3 regions of the Paraburkholderia sp. RL17-347-BIC-D genome follow, and region 2 is predicted to be linked to each of the others. Evidence: predicted binding sites of a transcription regulator. Region 2 holds the regulator's gene; each other region holds the start of a gene.

Region 1 (5,196 bases), on a different contig from region 2:
TTTCCTGCTCGAAGTGTTGGCGGCGGTCCGCTCCGCCGTTGGACCCGACTTTCCCGTTGCGATCAAGCTCAATTCGTCGGACTTTCAAAAGGGCGGCTTTACGAATGCCGAGTGCATCGAGTTGGTGAAGAAGCTCAACGATTCGACACTCGATCTGCTCGAACTTTCGGGCGGCTCGCTCGAGCAGCCGAAGATCGCCGGCCTCACATTGAAGGACGAAGGAGAAGACGCGCCGCGCGAAAGTACCGTCAAGCGCGAAGCATTTTTCGTGGATTTCGCGGCCTCGGTTCGTGCCGCGGCGACGATGCCCGTGATGGTGGTAGGCGGGTTCCGCACGACGGCCGCCATGGTCGAATCGCTGGAGCGCGGCGAACTGGACGTCATCGGACTCGGGCGCCCAATCATCGCCGATCCTGAAGTTCCGAAGCGCATTCTCTCGGGCGAAGTCGATCGTGCGTCCAGTCCTGAAGCCATGCTCCATCCGTTCCATCTTCTTCCATGGAACAACATGCAACTCGAACGTCTGGCGGATGGGCTCGACGCGGATCTGACGCTAGATGGCGCTGATGCCGTGGCCCAGTTCACCGAACTCGAGACCCGCAACATGAACGCACTCTTGCAGCGGCGGGCTTAAGCTATGTCCGGACCGCAGCGAATTCCGCGGCGGCCACCGGTCGAACTGGCGACTTCAAGTCGTCAGTCCCGTCGAGCGTGTGCCGTGGCCCACGCTCGTGCCGTCTGCGTTAGTGTCACCCTGATCGGGTTCCAGGACGTCTCAATCAGACGCGCTGCTATTTGTATTCGACGAGCACCTCGCGGTATGGGTTGCTTCCCTCGTTGCGCGCCTTGTGCGTCGCAGGGACCTTCGCGCCCTTGCCGATCTCGGACAGGACTTCCAGATATCCGTCCTCGCATTTGAGGGAATAAATCGCGCCCGTTGGCACGTCGAAGATGCCGAGGTCCCCGCCGTTTTCGTCGAAGATATGCAAGGGGGCACCTTCGATCGCGTACCACATGTAGGAATGCGTATGGGTATGTACCGGTGTTTCCTCGCCCGGAGCGAGGACGAAATTCCATACGATGACCTTGTCATTCTCAAACACCTTTTCACTGCCGACACCAGCCATGATCGTCTCCTTGATTTGCGAATGTCACGGGAGGCGTTCTGCATCGCAGCAGACGCCATTCACGTTCGGACTTCGAAGCGTGTTGATTGGCCGCTGGACCGTACTTCGATAGCGGCGAACCTATCCGCCAGAGTAGGCGAATTTCCCACTTGTCCTTGTCCTGGCCGTATGCAAACTTGTCACGGACGGGGCCGATTTATCATTCTGGATGATGATTTTTTGCGCGAAGCGGCTGAGCGAATAAGAGCGCTTTGAATTCATCGGGACGGCAGGAGCCAATCACCATGTCGGAACCTTTGCGAATCATTCACGGGCCGTTTGGAAGAGTGGCGTTGCTCATGCTGGACAAAAGCATGGTCTTGCACGCACACCGGGTTTCTCACGTTATCTTCAAGGAGGGCGGTCCGGACATCCAGTTCGGAATCCGCAATCGTGAGCACGTTTTGTCGGACAGGAACGTGTTGCTCGTGAATGCGTGGGAGCCGCACTTCTATGAGCATCGCCCACAATCGGAGCCGACTGTGCTGCTGGCCCTTTACCTGGAGCCGGACTGGTTGAGGGAGGTCGACCGGCGCTTCGCTTACAGCATTCATCCCCGGTTTTTTTCGAGGCCGTCCGTAGCGTTGCAAGGGAAGCTTGGCCGCCTTCATACTGACCTGCTCGACATCCTGACCGACCGTGAGGGCCAGTCGCTTCAAGCGCTCCAAGGGCTGATCGCCGACATGACCGGCGAACTCGTCGGTGTATTGCCCCAGAGGAATGAGCTGTCAGCGGCCGGATCCGTTGGTGGAATCGCTTATGACATCAGAATTCGTCGCGCGATCGAAGCGATGAAAGAGGTGCGGGGCATCGCACCCGACTTCGATGATCTTGCACAAACGGTTGGGCTATCGCGTCCACATTTCTTCCATCTATTCCGCAAGCAGACAGGCATGACGCCGGCGACATTCGGCAGCATGCTGCGGATGGATCTGTCGATTCAAAGTGTTTCGCAGCAGGAAATGGCACTTCAGGATGTTGCGCTCAATTTGGGCTTTGACTCGCCTGGGAACTTCACGCGCTTCTTTGCTCGTCAGCAAGGGGTGACACCGAGCCAATACAGACACAACGTACAATTTGTCTCTGGCGCAGCGCGATGACCGCCGCGCGTGTCGAGCTGACTGTCAATTCCATCCTCAGTTGGGTGGGGAGATAGAGTTAGGTGCTGGCAGAGGCCGAAACATGTCTTCGATCTGCCGGAACGTCACTGACGATTGCACTTGGGGCGGGGTTTTCCCCTGGATTTGGTGTGAGTCACCCGGACGCGCGGACTGATGCCGTCAGAAAAAGCCGGGCGGTCGCACTGCACTCGGGGCATTGTGGAACAGCTGGTTTTACAATAACCCGTTGTTTCAAAATGATATTTCCTTTCCTGATGGCGACCGGGGGCGGCTCGGGCGCTCAGACTTAAGTGGACAAAGTCCAAAGTTGAGTGAATCTCACCCAACAGCAGCATCCCTTCTTGAATTTGTCACCACCCGTCCATATAATTAGCACTCGCTGCACGAGAGTGCTAACAACATCGCCGGTTGGCTCAGCCAGCCGGGTTTTCTCAGCGTTCTTCAGTCTCAATCAAGAGAGGAGTATGTATGAACCTTCGTCCTTTGCATGATCGCGTGATCGTCAAACGTCTGGATCAAGAAACCAAGACCGCGTCGGGCATCGTGATCCCCGAAGCCGCAGCAGAAAAGCCGGATCAAGGCGAAATTCTGGCAGTCGGCCCGGGCAAGCGTGACGACAAGGGCGCTCAAATCGCGCTCGACGTGAAGGTTGGTGACCGCGTCCTGTTCGGCAAGTACGCAGGCCAGACCGTTAAGGTCGACGGCAACGAACTGCTCGTGATGCGCGAAGAAGACATCATGGCCGTGGTGCAAAAGTAAGCGCTGGTCGCTACTTTTCCCGGTCATATCTTAAAGAATTCAAGGAGTTAGAAGATGGCAGCTAAAGACGTCGTATTCGGTGATTCCGCCCGTGCCAAGATGGTTGAAGGCGTGAACATCCTCGCGAACGCTGTGAAGGTCACGCTGGGCCCGAAGGGTCGCAACGTTGTCCTGGAACGCAGCTTCGGCGGCCCGACGGTCACGAAGGACGGTGTGTCGGTCGCGAAAGAGATCGAACTGAAAGACAAGCTCCAGAACATGGGCGCGCAAATGGTCAAGGAAGTTGCTTCCAAGACCAGCGACAACGCAGGTGACGGCACCACGACCGCAACGGTTCTGGCTCAGTCGATCGTCCGCGAAGGCATGAAGTACGTCGCATCGGGCATGAACCCGATGGACCTGAAGCGCGGTATCGACAAGGCTGTGTTCGCAGCGATCGAAGAACTGCGCAAGATCAGCAAGCCGTGCACGACCAACAAGGAAATCGCCCAAGTCGGCGCGATTTCGGCAAACAGCGACTCGTCGATCGGCGATCGTATCGCTGAAGCCATGGACAAGGTCGGCAAGGAAGGCGTCATCACCGTTGAAGACGGCAAGTCGCTGCAAGACGAGCTGGACGTGGTCGAAGGTATGCAATTCGACCGCGGCTACCTGTCGCCGTACTTCATCAACAACCCGGACAAGCAAGTTGCCGTGTTGGACAACCCGTTCGTGCTGCTGCACGACAAGAAGGTGTCGAACATCCGTGATCTGCTGCCGGTACTGGAGCAAGTCGCCAAGGCTGGCCGTCCGCTGCTGATCATCGCAGAAGACGTCGAAGGCGAAGCACTGGCAACGCTGGTGGTGAACAACATCCGCGGCATCCTGAAGACCGTTGCTGTCAAGGCTCCGGGCTTCGGCGATCGTCGTAAGGCCATGCTGGAAGACATCGCGATCCTGACCGGCGGTCAAGTCATCGCTGAAGAAACCGGCCTGACGCTCGAAAAGGCAACGCTGGCTGAACTGGGTCAAGCGAAGCGCATCGAAGTGGGCAAGGAAAACACGACGATCATCGACGGCGCTGGCGAAGGTGCGAACATCGAAGCACGTGTGAAGCAAGTCCGCACGCAAATCGAAGAAGCAACGTCGGACTACGACCGTGAAAAGCTGCAAGAACGCGTTGCCAAGCTGGCAGGCGGCGTTGCAGTGATCAAGGTCGGCGCTGCGACCGAAGTCGAAATGAAGGAAAAGAAGGCACGTGTCGAAGACGCACTGCACGCAACGCGCGCAGCTGTGGAAGAAGGCATCGTTGCTGGCGGCGGCGTCGCGCTGATCCGCGCACGTACGGCAATCGCCGGCCTGAAGGGCTTGAACGCCGATCAGGATGCAGGTATCAAGATCGTGCTGCGCGCGATGGAAGAGCCGCTGCGCCAGATCGTCACGAACGGTGGCGAAGAAGCCAGCGTCGTGGTGGCAGCTGTTGCTGCTGGCAAGGGCAACTACGGCTACAACGCAGCAACCGGCGAGTACGTCGACCTGGTTGACGCAGGTGTCGTGGATCCGACGAAGGTGACGCGCACGGCGCTGCAAAACGCAGCTTCGGTGGCGGGTCTCCTGCTGACGACCGACGCAGCTGTCTGCGAACTGCCGAAGGAAGATGCTCCGATGGGCGGCGGTATGCCCGGCGGCATGGGCGGCATGGGCATGGACATGTAATTTCAGTTGGGCCTCGTTACGAGGTCCAGTTGGAAGCACATGGGGGGAGTGCGCCGCGAGGCGTGCTTCCCAAAAGAAAAAACCCGCAGAAATGCGGGTTTTTTTATGGCGCTTGCTGCGGGCTGAAGCGCCGGGAAAGCGATCGGCGCTTCGCGCCAGCTATCAGTGCCGTGCTTCGCCCGGCGCCGCATCTTTGCCGGCTGTCGGCGGCGTATCGTCGTCGCTGCTGCGCGCCCAGAAGAACCGGTCCGGCATATACGCGCCCATGCCCGGCCGGAAAGCGTTGCGCAGGGCCTGGTACAAATATTCCTGCGCCTCGCGCACCGCCTCAGCGGGCTCCTGGCCGTTGGCCAGCAACGCGGCGATCGCCGAGCCCAGCGTATCCGTCAAGCCCATGATCCGATGGCTGCCGCGGTCCCACATGTCCTGACGCAACTGGCCGTCTTCGCTGAACA
Region 2 (5,196 bases):
GGAAAAGACGCGTTAACCCTAATCTGACGTCAACCTTTCCGACATATTGCAATTTCCACCCGCTTCGCCCGTCTTTATCCTGAACCTTCCCGAGGGGAGTACCGTGAAACTGACCTTTGCAATCTCGGTGGTCGCATTGGTTCTGATTGCGGGCACCACGACCATCTGCATGTCCGGGGCTGTCAACGACCACACTACCGAATACGGCGGTGTGCACGCGACCATGGAACAACTGTTCAACCCCCACCTGAAAGTTTGTCGATAGTGCGCCTGTCGCGTTTGGTCGGCCGGCCGTGCAACGCGGCCGCCGGCTCGCGATACGTCTTGCGCCGCTCCTGTTCGACCTGCCGCTTCACCTTGCTCGCTTCGGTTTCCGCATAAAGCGTTTGCGCGACGCTCGCCGGGCCGCGCACGTCGCACACGCCCAGCACTTCCACCTGCCACACAATCCGTTCGATCTCGATCTCCACCAGGTCGCCGACCCGCACGTCTTTGGCCGGCTTGACGCTGGCGCCGCCAATCCGCACGTGGCCTTTTTCGACGGCGTCGGCCGCGAGCGAACGCGTCTTGAAGAAGCGCGCCGCCCAAAGCCATTTGTCGATGCGCAGCTTCGCGCCCGCTTCAGTTGAAATCGTGTAATTCATGAGCCTGTTCAAGCTCCTGTCGTATGCGGCACCGGCAACGCCTGCACCGGCCATCCCTGGAGGTTCTGCGCGACGATCTCGCCCAGCGCGGCAATCCATGCCTGCGAGGCGTTCAAGCAGGGAATCCGATGGAAATCCTTGCCGCCCGCGTGGAGGAATTCGTCGCGCACTTCCATGCCGATTTCCTCGATGGTTTCAAGGCAATCGGCTGTAAAGCCCGGACAGAACACGTCGGCGCGACGCACACCCGCCGCACCCAGTTCTTTCAGCGTGGGCGCCGTGTACGGCTGCAGCCATTCGGCCTTGCCAAACCGCGACTGGAACGTGATGCGGCATTCCACCTGTGTCAGTTCGAGCGCCTGCATCAACAGTGCGCCGGTTTGCTGGCATTGCTCGTGGTATGGGTCGCCGAGATCCAGCGTGCGCTTGGGCACGCCGTGGAAACTCAGTACCAGCTTGTCGCCCGCGGCAAAGTCCGGCCGGCCGTGCTGATGCCAATAGTGATGCACCTGCGCGGCAAGCGCCGCAATGTAGGCCGGATGGTCGGCGTACTGCCGCACCGTGCGGACCTCCGGCTGATTGCGCATACGCTTGAGCGCCGAAAAAGCGTCGTCGAAAGCGGTGGCGGTGGTCGACGACGAATACTGCGGATACATGGGCATCAGCAGCACGCGCTCGGCGCCCGCCAGCTTGAGCTGGTTCAGCATGGCCGGAATGCCCGGCGTGCCGTAGCGCATCGCGTAATCGACCAGCACCGTGTAGTCGTTCAATTGCAACAGATGGCGCAAGCCCTCCACCTGCTTCTCTGTGTGAACGCGCAGTGGCGAGCCTTCGGGCATCCACACCGCGGCGTACTTCTTGGCGGACGCGCGGCCCCGGACCGGCAAAATCAGTAGCCGCAGAATGATCTGCCAGAGCAGCGCCGGAATTTCGACCACGCGCGGATCGGACAGAAACTGCGCGAGATAGCGGCGGACCGCACGCGGCGTCGGCGCGTCGGGCGTGCCGAGATTGATCAGCAGCACGGCGACACGGTGTGACGTGGCGTTCTGTGAGGGCCGCTCGAGGTCGAAGCGCATAGGCAGCAGAAGTAACCGGTTTTGGCGGAAAGTCGGTTCAGGTGGGATTCATTATAGCGGCGCGGCTCATGCACCGGTCCGCCGGACACCCCTGGCCATTCGGCCAATTGGCAAGCCGCGCGCGGTCACGCATTATTTGCAGCAGGTGCCGCCGCGGCCGGGAGTCGAAGCTATTTATTGCTGGCTGAGAGTCAGGGAAAGCAGCCGCGCGGTGATGTCCACAATCGGAATCACGCGGTTGTAGGCCATGCGGGTCGGCCCGATCACGCCGAGCGTGCCGACGATCTTGCCGTTCACCTCGTACGGCGCGGTGACCACGCTCATTTCCTCGATCGGTACGAGATTCGACTCACCGCCGATGAAAATCTGCACACCCGCCGCGTGACTCGACACGTCGAGCAATTGAAGGAGACTGGTCTTTTGGTCGAACACATCGAACAACTTGCGCAAGCGCGCCATGTCCGACGAAAGGTCGGCGACTTCGAGCAGGTTGCGCTCGCCGGAAATCAGCACGGTCTCGCCCGTGTCGGATTCGTCCGTGCTGGCGGTGACGGCGGCATGCATCAGCGTAGTCATGTCGCCGCGCAACTCGTCGATTTCTTCGCGCAGGCGGCGGCGCACGTCGTCGAACGAAAGGCCCGCGAAGTGCGCGTTGATGTAGTTGGACGCCTCGACCAGTTGCGACGGCGAGAAATCGCGCTGGGTAGCCATGATGCGGTTCTGCACGTCCCCTTCCGGCGTGACGATGATCAGCAGAATGCGCTTGTCGGACAAACGCATGAACTCGATCTGCTTGAACACATGGCTGCGCCGCGGCGTGAGCACCACGCCGGCGAACTGCGACAAATTGGAGAGCACGCTGGCCGCCGCCGCAACGATTTTCTGCGGTTCGCCCGCCTGCAGCGTAGTCTTGACAGTACGCGTCACGGCCTCTTCGTCTGCGGCGGACTCCACCGTCAGCATGGTGTCCACGAACAGGCGGTAGCCGCGAGGCGTGGGAATGCGGCCCGCCGAAGTATGCGGACTGATCACGAGCCCCAGGTCCTCGAGGTCGGACATCACGTTGCGGATCGTTGCGGGACTCAGTTCGAGGCCCGAATAGCGCGACAACGTGCGCGAGCCGACCGGCTGACCTTCGGCGATGTAGCGCTCGATCAGCGTTTTGAGGAGGGTTTGTGCGCGAGGATCTAGCATGACGGAAAATTTTAGCTCAATGGCACGACAACCGCGAGCGCTAGGGGCGCCCATCCCTGACGAACGCGCCGCCTGTTGCCAGCGCAGCGCATTGCCTTCGGTCCGGCCTGCTAGCCGGCGTTCCGCCCGACGCTTTGCGGACCACCTTGCGGGCCACCTTCTGGGCGGCCCCGCTGCCGGCACCCCGCCGCACTTTAACCGGCGCACATGTCATCAAGGCTTCACCATTCTAACGATAATCGCGAGATGCGCTGACGGCCCGCGCGTGCCGGCCGGCTACCGGGTCTGTCTGCGGTTCTTTTCAGGCCCTACCTATGGTGTAATGCCGGCATGCAAGTGACCAGCCAGTTCAAGACCGTCGCGCTCGTCGGGCGCAACAATACGCCGGGCATCGCCGAGCCCTTGACCACGCTCGCCTCGTGCATCGCGAAGCGCGGCTTCGAAGTCGTGTTCGAAGCCGACACCGCCGCCGAGATCGGCGTCACCGACTATCCGGCGCTGCGTCCCGCCGAGATCGGCGCGCGCGCCGACGTTGCGGTGGTGCTGGGCGGCGACGGCACCATGCTCGGCATCGGCCGCCAGCTTGCGCCGTACCGCACGCCGCTGATCGGCATCAACCACGGGCGGCTCGGCTTCATTACCGACATTCCGATCTCCGACATGCGCGAGATCGTGCCGCAAATGCTGTCGGGCAATTTCGAGCGCGAAGAACGTGTGCTGCTCGAAGCGCGCATCATGCGCGGCGGCAATCCGATCTATCACGCGCTGGCCTTCAACGACGTGGTGGTCAACCGCAGCGGCTTCTCGGGCATGGCGGAACTGCATGTCTCGGTGGACGGCCGCTTCATGTACAACCAGCGCTCGGACGGCCTGATCGTGGCCACGCCCACCGGCTCGACCGCTTACGCGCTGTCGTCGCAAGGGCCGATTCTGCATCCGCAATTGCAAGGCATCGTGTTGGTGCCGATCGCGCCGCACGCGCTCTCGAACCGGCCGATCGTGCTGCCGGACGACTCCAAGGTGAGCATCCAGATCGTCTCGGGGCGCGAAGTGAACGTCAATTTCGACATGCAGTCGTTCACCTCGCTCGAACTGAGCGACACGATCGAAGTGCGCCGCTCGCGTCATACGGTGCCGATGCTGCATCCCGTCGGCTACAGCTACTTCGCCACGCTGCGCAAGAAGCTGCACTGGAACGAATACCCGTCGCACGAAGAAGACCCCAAGCCCTGAGCGGCAAGGACACCGGAACGCGAACGCCGCCGCTGCCGAAACCCGACTATCACGCTCACCAGACGACCTCCATGCTTCGCCACCTCTCGATACGCGACTTCGTCATCGTCGCCGCGCTCGATCTCGAATTCGACAGCGGCTTTACTGTTTTCTCCGGTGAAACCGGCGCCGGCAAGTCGATCCTGATCGACGCGCTGGCGCTCGCGCTCGGCGCCCGCGCCGATGCGAACGTCGTGCGCACCGGCGAAAGCCGCGCCGACATCACCGCGGAGTTCGAGACGCACGCGCAGGTCGAGCAATGGCTCGACGAGCAGGCGCTCGGCACGACCGGCGACGACGGCCATCACGACGGCACGGTGATGCTGCGGCGCGTGGTGGATGCGAACGGCCGCTCGCGGGCCTTCATCAACGGCACCGCGGCGACGCTCGCGCAGTTGCGCGAGGTCGGCGAAATGCTGGTGGATATTCATGGTCAGCATGCGCACCAGTTGCTGATGCGCCCCGACGCGCAACGCGAACTGTTCGACACACACGCCGGCCTGTCCGACACTGCGGCAACCGTTACGCGAGCATGGCGCACGTGGCGCGAGAAGGTTCAGGCGGTCGAGCACGCGAAAACGCGTGACCGTGAACTGCAACTGGAACGCGAGCGCCTCGCCTGGCAGCTCACCGAACTGGACAAGCTCGCGCCGCAACCCGGTGAGTGGGAAGAAGTCAACGCCGAGCATCGGCGGCTGTCGCACTCCGCCAATCTCATCGACGGCGTGCAAGGTGCGCTCGGCGCGCTGTCCGAATCGGACGAGGCCATGATCACGCATCTTTCCTCGATCGTCTCGAAGGTGCGTGATCTGGCGGAGATCGATCCGGCCTTGAACGACGTGCTGGCCGCGCTCGAGCCGGCCGAAATCCAGCTGCAGGAAGCGGCTTATTCGCTGAGTCATTACGCGCAAAAGCTCGAACTCGATCCGGATCGGCTGGCGCAGGTCGAGAAGCGTCTCGACGCGTTGCATTCGGCCGCGCGCAAGTTCCGTCTGCAGCCGGAAACA
Region 3 (5,196 bases), on a different contig from region 2:
CGGTGCGGCCGATCGTCGCGAGTGGAGCGGTGTGGATGAGGAAAGCGTCGCTGCCTGAGAATCAGGGCGAGTGACGCAAAAACCGACGCACAAGCGCGCTACCCGCGTGCCCGCGTCAGCCGGAGCAACCCGCTCACAAGGCGCGGCCAGCCCGGAAACAGTGAGCTCAAAAGGCTCACTCGATTGCGCAACGCGTTGCCTGCCAGGCAATCAGGCGCCATCGCCCGTCTTCCTGCGTATGGATCGCCGTGTAGGCGATCGGAAACAGCAGCGCTCCGTTATTGGCTTCCATTTCGATCAGCGCCCGGCCGGTCACGACGCAGGTCTCGCGCCCGACCGGCAGCACCTCTTGCGACTGAATCTCGATCTGCCGATAGCGGCGGCGGCCCGCGGTAATCCCATCGATGAACTGCCGTTTCGTTTCCCGCTTGCCGTTCGTGTGAACGTAGCTCACGTTGTCCGCGAGCAGCGTGTCGAGCGATTGCCCGTCGCCGTCGACCATCGCGCGAAAACGCTCTCGCTCGAGTTCGCGAACCGCTTCGATTATCTTTGCCGCCATCGCTCAGCCCCTCGCACCGGTGAGCCGAACGTGGCCACGGTCGTCAGAAGTTATATTGCAGATATAGCTGGTGGAAATTTATACCAGGATTCGGCTCTTTGATACCGCCGTTGGAAATATGCTGGAAGCGATAGCCTGCCTGGTACTGCTGGTGGCTGCCGAACTGCATGCCCACGCCGGCCATGTCGGCGAACTGGAACGCAGTGCCCAATGTGAAGGTCGAAGAAATCCGGGGACTCGACAGCAGCCGGATGCCCGCGCCCAGTTCGGCGTACGGGCGGATCGAGCCCGACCCCTTGATGAAGCGGATGATCGGCGTCACGCCGATTTCGCCGATGTTGTCGTGCACATTGCCTTCGTTGGTGTGCCACCAGGCCACGTGCGCTTCGCCGATCAGCGAGAAATGCCAATCACCGATCTGCCACCAGGTCAGATCCGGGTCCCAGACGAAACCGAGGTCGAATTTCTTGACGTGGCGATCGCCGAGGCCGCCGGCCACCTGCACGCCAAACTGGTCCGCCGAAGCCCATCCTGAAGTTCCCACCAGCACGGCGCCAGCCGTGATATTTAGAGCCAGACCACGCAAAGCATTCTTCTTGTTGTTCATCTAACACCCGAGCTCCGCCGAACGTTGAACAATCCTTAACCGTTTTGCGTATTGTAAAGACAATCTCAATTTAGTGGATCGTATGAAGAAACCCGTCTTTCCGCAATTAGTCACCTCAAAACCAGCAAAAGTCGGTCATTTATAACAATGAAGGCGATCTGTTAGGTAAGTTCTACGCTCCGAGCAAAGAAGCCGAGGGAGGCGTACCATGGCTATTGAATCGTGAATTTCAATAGGAATTTACGGAACTTGGATGCCCCTACAGCCTCTAAGTATTAGCACTCGGCAATTCAGAGTGCTAACATCCAACGCTGGAGTCGTTACCTGAATAAGCTTTTGTCTGATTCCAAAGGAGTTTCCTACGTGAGCCATGCAATGACCCTTCCGAGTACTTTGAGCCCGTCGTCGGCTAAGGCCGCTTCGGCAGGTGCACTGGCGCTCTCGCATTCCTCGCTGCTGCCCGGTCAACTGGGCAATATCGACGCCTACATCCAGGCCGTAAATCGGATTCCGATGCTGACGCCGGCGGAAGAACGCCAGTTCGCCACCGAATTTCGCGAGCAGGACAACCTAGAGTCCGCGCGCCGTCTCGTCCTGTCGCACCTGCGGCTGGTCGTATCGATCGCGCGCAACTATCTGGGCTATGGACTGCCGCACGCCGACCTGATCCAGGAAGGCAATATCGGCCTGATGAAGGCCGTGAAGCGCTTCGACCCGGCGCAGAACGTGCGCCTCGTGTCGTACGCCATGCACTGGATCAAGGCTGAGATCCACGAATACATTCTGCGCAACTGGCGGATGGTGAAAGTCGCCACGACCAAGGCGCAGCGCAAGCTGTTCTTCAACCTGCGCAGCCACAAGCAAGGGCTGGGCGCGTTCACGCCGGACGAGATCGAAGGTCTCGCCAAAGAGCTGAATGTGAAGCGCGAAGAAGTGTCCGAAATGGAAACGCGCCTCTCGGGCGGCGATATCGCGCTGGAAGGGCAGGTCGAGGACGGCGAAGAGTCGTACGCGCCGATCGCCTATCTGGCCGACTCCCATAGCGAGCCGACCGCCGTGCTGGCTTCGCGTCAGCGCGACAAGCTGCAAAGCGACGGTATCGCGAGCGCGCTGGACGCACTGGACGCCCGCAGCCGCCGCATCATCGAGGCACGCTGGCTGAAAGTGGAAGACGACGGTTCGGGCGGTTCGACGCTGCACGAACTGGCCGACGAATTCGGTGTGTCCGCCGAACGTATTCGCCAGATCGAGGCAAGCGCAATGAAGAAGATGCGCGGTGCACTGACCGAATACGCGTAAAGCTTGAAGATTGTCTGCATGCCGGTTCGTCCGGCGCGCGGTATTCAGCCGCCAAGCCCAGCCCTCGCAAGACGGCGGGGCTTTTTTTCGCCCACGCCGCGGTGTTTTCGCGCACGCGCACACTGACGCAAGAACATCACCGAGCAACACGCGTTTCTTGACGTATCACAAACCAGATAGCAATACTGCTTGAACGGGGCAAGTCTCGCGACCCAATGCCGCAGCGCCGAACTGTTGCGCGCGAGGTTCTACTCCTAGAATCGGGATGCACTCGCCAAACCGCCCAAGCGGCCTGGCGCCAGCCGGATTCACCGGTGTGAAGTTGCCTTCTACCGATCATGACCACAGCCCTCAATCGCAGCACCACCCGCCGCCCGAGCCTGCGCAAACGGTTCCACGGCTGGGTGCGCGGTCCGACGCTGGCGCGGGATATCGCCATCGTCCTCGCTATCAAATTCGTACTGCTGATGGCGCTCAAGTACACGTTCTTCAATCATCCACAGGCGGAGCACATGTCGCTGCCGCCTGAGCAAGTCGCGCAGGCGCTGTTGTCCGTGCCTGCCTCGCATCCGTCCCAAGGTGATCAACATGCCCGTTAGCGAAGTCGTAGAACTGTCGCGCCTCCAGTTCGCCATCACCGCGCTTTACCACTTTCTGTTCGTCCCGCTCACGCTCGGCCTGTCCTGGTTGCTCGTCATCATGGAGTCGGTCTATGTGATGACCGGCAAGCAGATCTACAAGGACATGACCCAGTTCTGGGGCAAGCTGTTCGGCATCAACTTTGCGATGGGTGTCACCACCGGCCTCACGCTGGAATTTCAGTTCGGCACAAACTGGTCGTATTACTCGCACTATGTCGGCGATATTTTCGGCGTGCCGCTCGCGGTTGAAGGGTTGATGGCGTTCTTCCTCGAATCGACCTTCGTCGGCCTGTTCTTCTTCGGCTGGAACCGGCTCTCGAAGACCCAGCATGTGTTCGTCACGTTCCTCGTGGCGCTCGGCTCGAACCTGTCGGCGCTGTGGATTCTGGTGGCCAATGGCTGGATGAACAATCCGGTCGGCGCTACCTTCAACTATCAGACCATGCGCATGGAGCTCGACAGCATCTTCTCCGTGCTGTTCAATCCGGTCGCGCAAGTCAAGTTCGTGCATACCGTGTCGGCCGGTTATGTGACGGCGTCGATGTTCGTGCTTGGCGTGTCGTCGTGGTATCTGCTGAAGCGCCGCGACACTGAATTCGCATTGCGCTCGTTCGCGATTGCCGCCGGCTTCGGTTTGGCGTCTACGTTATGCGTGATCGTGCTCGGCGACGAATCCGGCTACCGCACCGGCGAAGTCCAACAGGTCAAACTGGCCGCGATCGAATCCGAATGGGAAACCGCGCCCGCGCCGGCTCCGTTCACGATCATCGGGATTCCGAATCAGAAGGAAGAGCGCACTGATTACGCTATCCGGATTCCCTACGCGCTAGGCCTCATCGCCACGCGTTCGCTCGATGAACCCGTGGTCGGCCTGAAGGATTTGATGGCGCGCAACGAAGAGCGCATCAAAAACGGCATGCTCGCCTACGCCGCGCTACAGAAACTGAAGCAAGGCGATATCACCGACGAAGCCAAAGCCGACTTCGACGCGCACAAGCAGGATCTCGGCTACGGCCTGATGCTCAAGCAGTTCACCGCGAACGTCACCGACGCCACGCCGGATCAGATCGCCCAGGCCGCGAAGAAAACGATCCCGCCTGTGGCACCCGTGTTCTTCTCGTTCCGCTTGATGGTGGGCCTCGGCATTCTGTTCCTCGCCACCTTCGTGCTGGCGTTCTGGTTCTGCGCGCAGCGCTCGTTGTTGCTGGAGAAGCGCCGCTGGTTCCTGCGCTGGGCCGTGTGGGCGATTCCGCTGCCCTGGCTCGCGGCCGAGTTCGGCTGGATTGTCGCTGAAGTGGGCCGTCAACCGTGGACCATCGCGGGCATTCTGCCGACCAACCTGTCGGCCTCGAGCCTGACACCGAATGACCTGTATCTGAGTATCGCGGGCTTCGTGGTGTTCTACACGGTGCTGTTCATCATCGAAATCATGCTGATGTTCAAGTACGCGCGGCTCGGTCCCTCGTCGCTGCATACGGGCCGCTATCACCACGAACAACAGCCGCTGAATCAGCCGCTGCCGACCAACACGGCCGCATGATTCGCCGCCACTGAGCCTCAAGGGAAAAGATCATCATGGATTACGCAACCCTCAAACTGATCTGGTGGGTGCTGATCGGCGTGCTGCTGATCGGCTTCGCGCTCACCGACGGCTTCGACATGGGCGCGGCGATTCTGCTGCCGTTCATCGGCAAGACCGACGCCGAGCGGCGCATCGTCGTGAACACGGTCGGCGCGACGTGGGAAGGCAATCAGGTCTGGCTCATCACGGCGGGCGGCGCGATGTTCGCCGCGTGGCCGCTGGTGTACGCGGCGTCGTTCTCCGGTTTCTATTTCGCGATGCTGCTGGTGTTGTTCTCGCTGTTCTTCCGGCCGGTCGGCTTCGACTACCGCAGCAAACGCGAAGACCCGCGCTGGCGCACGGCGTGGGACTGGGCGCTATTCGTCGGCGGCTTCGTGCCGGCGCTGGTGTTCGGCGTCGCGTTCGGCAACCTGCTGCAAGGCGTGCCGTTCTCGTTCGACACCGACCTGCGCGTCACCTATCACGGCGGCTTCTTCGCGCTGCTCAACCCATTCGCCGTGTTGTGCGG

Evidence for each region. The regulator HrcA, encoded in region 2, represses chaperone genes, less so after heat shock. The targets are predictions, from matches to a motif close to TTAGCACTCNNNNNNNNNGAGTGCTAA.
Region 1: groES (co-chaperone GroES) is a predicted target of HrcA. The motif match lies at 2,657-2,683, and genes of this name have one in related genera.
Region 3: rpoH (RNA polymerase sigma factor RpoH) is a predicted target of HrcA. The motif match lies at 1,442-1,468, and genes of this name have one in related genera.

Annotation. Positions count from the first base shown of each region.
Region 1 is NZ_JARESS010000046.1:31,899-37,094, reverse strand. Features, by position in the region: gene P0D96_RS37590 (NADH:flavin oxidoreductase/NADH oxidase family protein) at 1-634, shown strand, start outside; gene P0D96_RS37585 (cupin domain-containing protein) at 792-1,127, opposite strand; gene P0D96_RS37580 (helix-turn-helix transcriptional regulator) at 1,412-2,266, shown strand; gene groES (co-chaperone GroES) at 2,756-3,046, shown strand; gene groL (chaperonin GroEL) at 3,101-4,741, shown strand; gene P0D96_RS37565 (hydroxymethylpyrimidine/phosphomethylpyrimidine kinase) at 4,904-5,196, opposite strand, start outside.
Region 2 is NZ_JARESS010000017.1:145,366-150,561, forward strand. Features, by position in the region: gene P0D96_RS23325 (hypothetical protein) at 1-27, shown strand, start outside; gene P0D96_RS23330 (RNA-binding S4 domain-containing protein) at 237-644, opposite strand; gene hemH (ferrochelatase) at 653-1,723, opposite strand; gene hrcA (heat-inducible transcriptional repressor HrcA) at 1,898-2,917, opposite strand; gene P0D96_RS23345 (NAD kinase) at 3,248-4,150, shown strand; gene recN (DNA repair protein RecN) at 4,222-5,196, shown strand, end outside.
Region 3 is NZ_JARESS010000004.1:198,215-203,410, reverse strand. Features, by position in the region: gene P0D96_RS08260 (nuclear transport factor 2 family protein) at 176-559, opposite strand; gene P0D96_RS08255 (acyloxyacyl hydrolase) at 603-1,166, opposite strand; gene rpoH (RNA polymerase sigma factor RpoH) at 1,530-2,465, shown strand; gene cydP (cytochrome oxidase putative small subunit CydP) at 2,804-3,064, shown strand; gene P0D96_RS08240 (cytochrome ubiquinol oxidase subunit I) at 3,054-4,646, shown strand; gene cydB (cytochrome d ubiquinol oxidase subunit II) at 4,682-5,196, shown strand, end outside.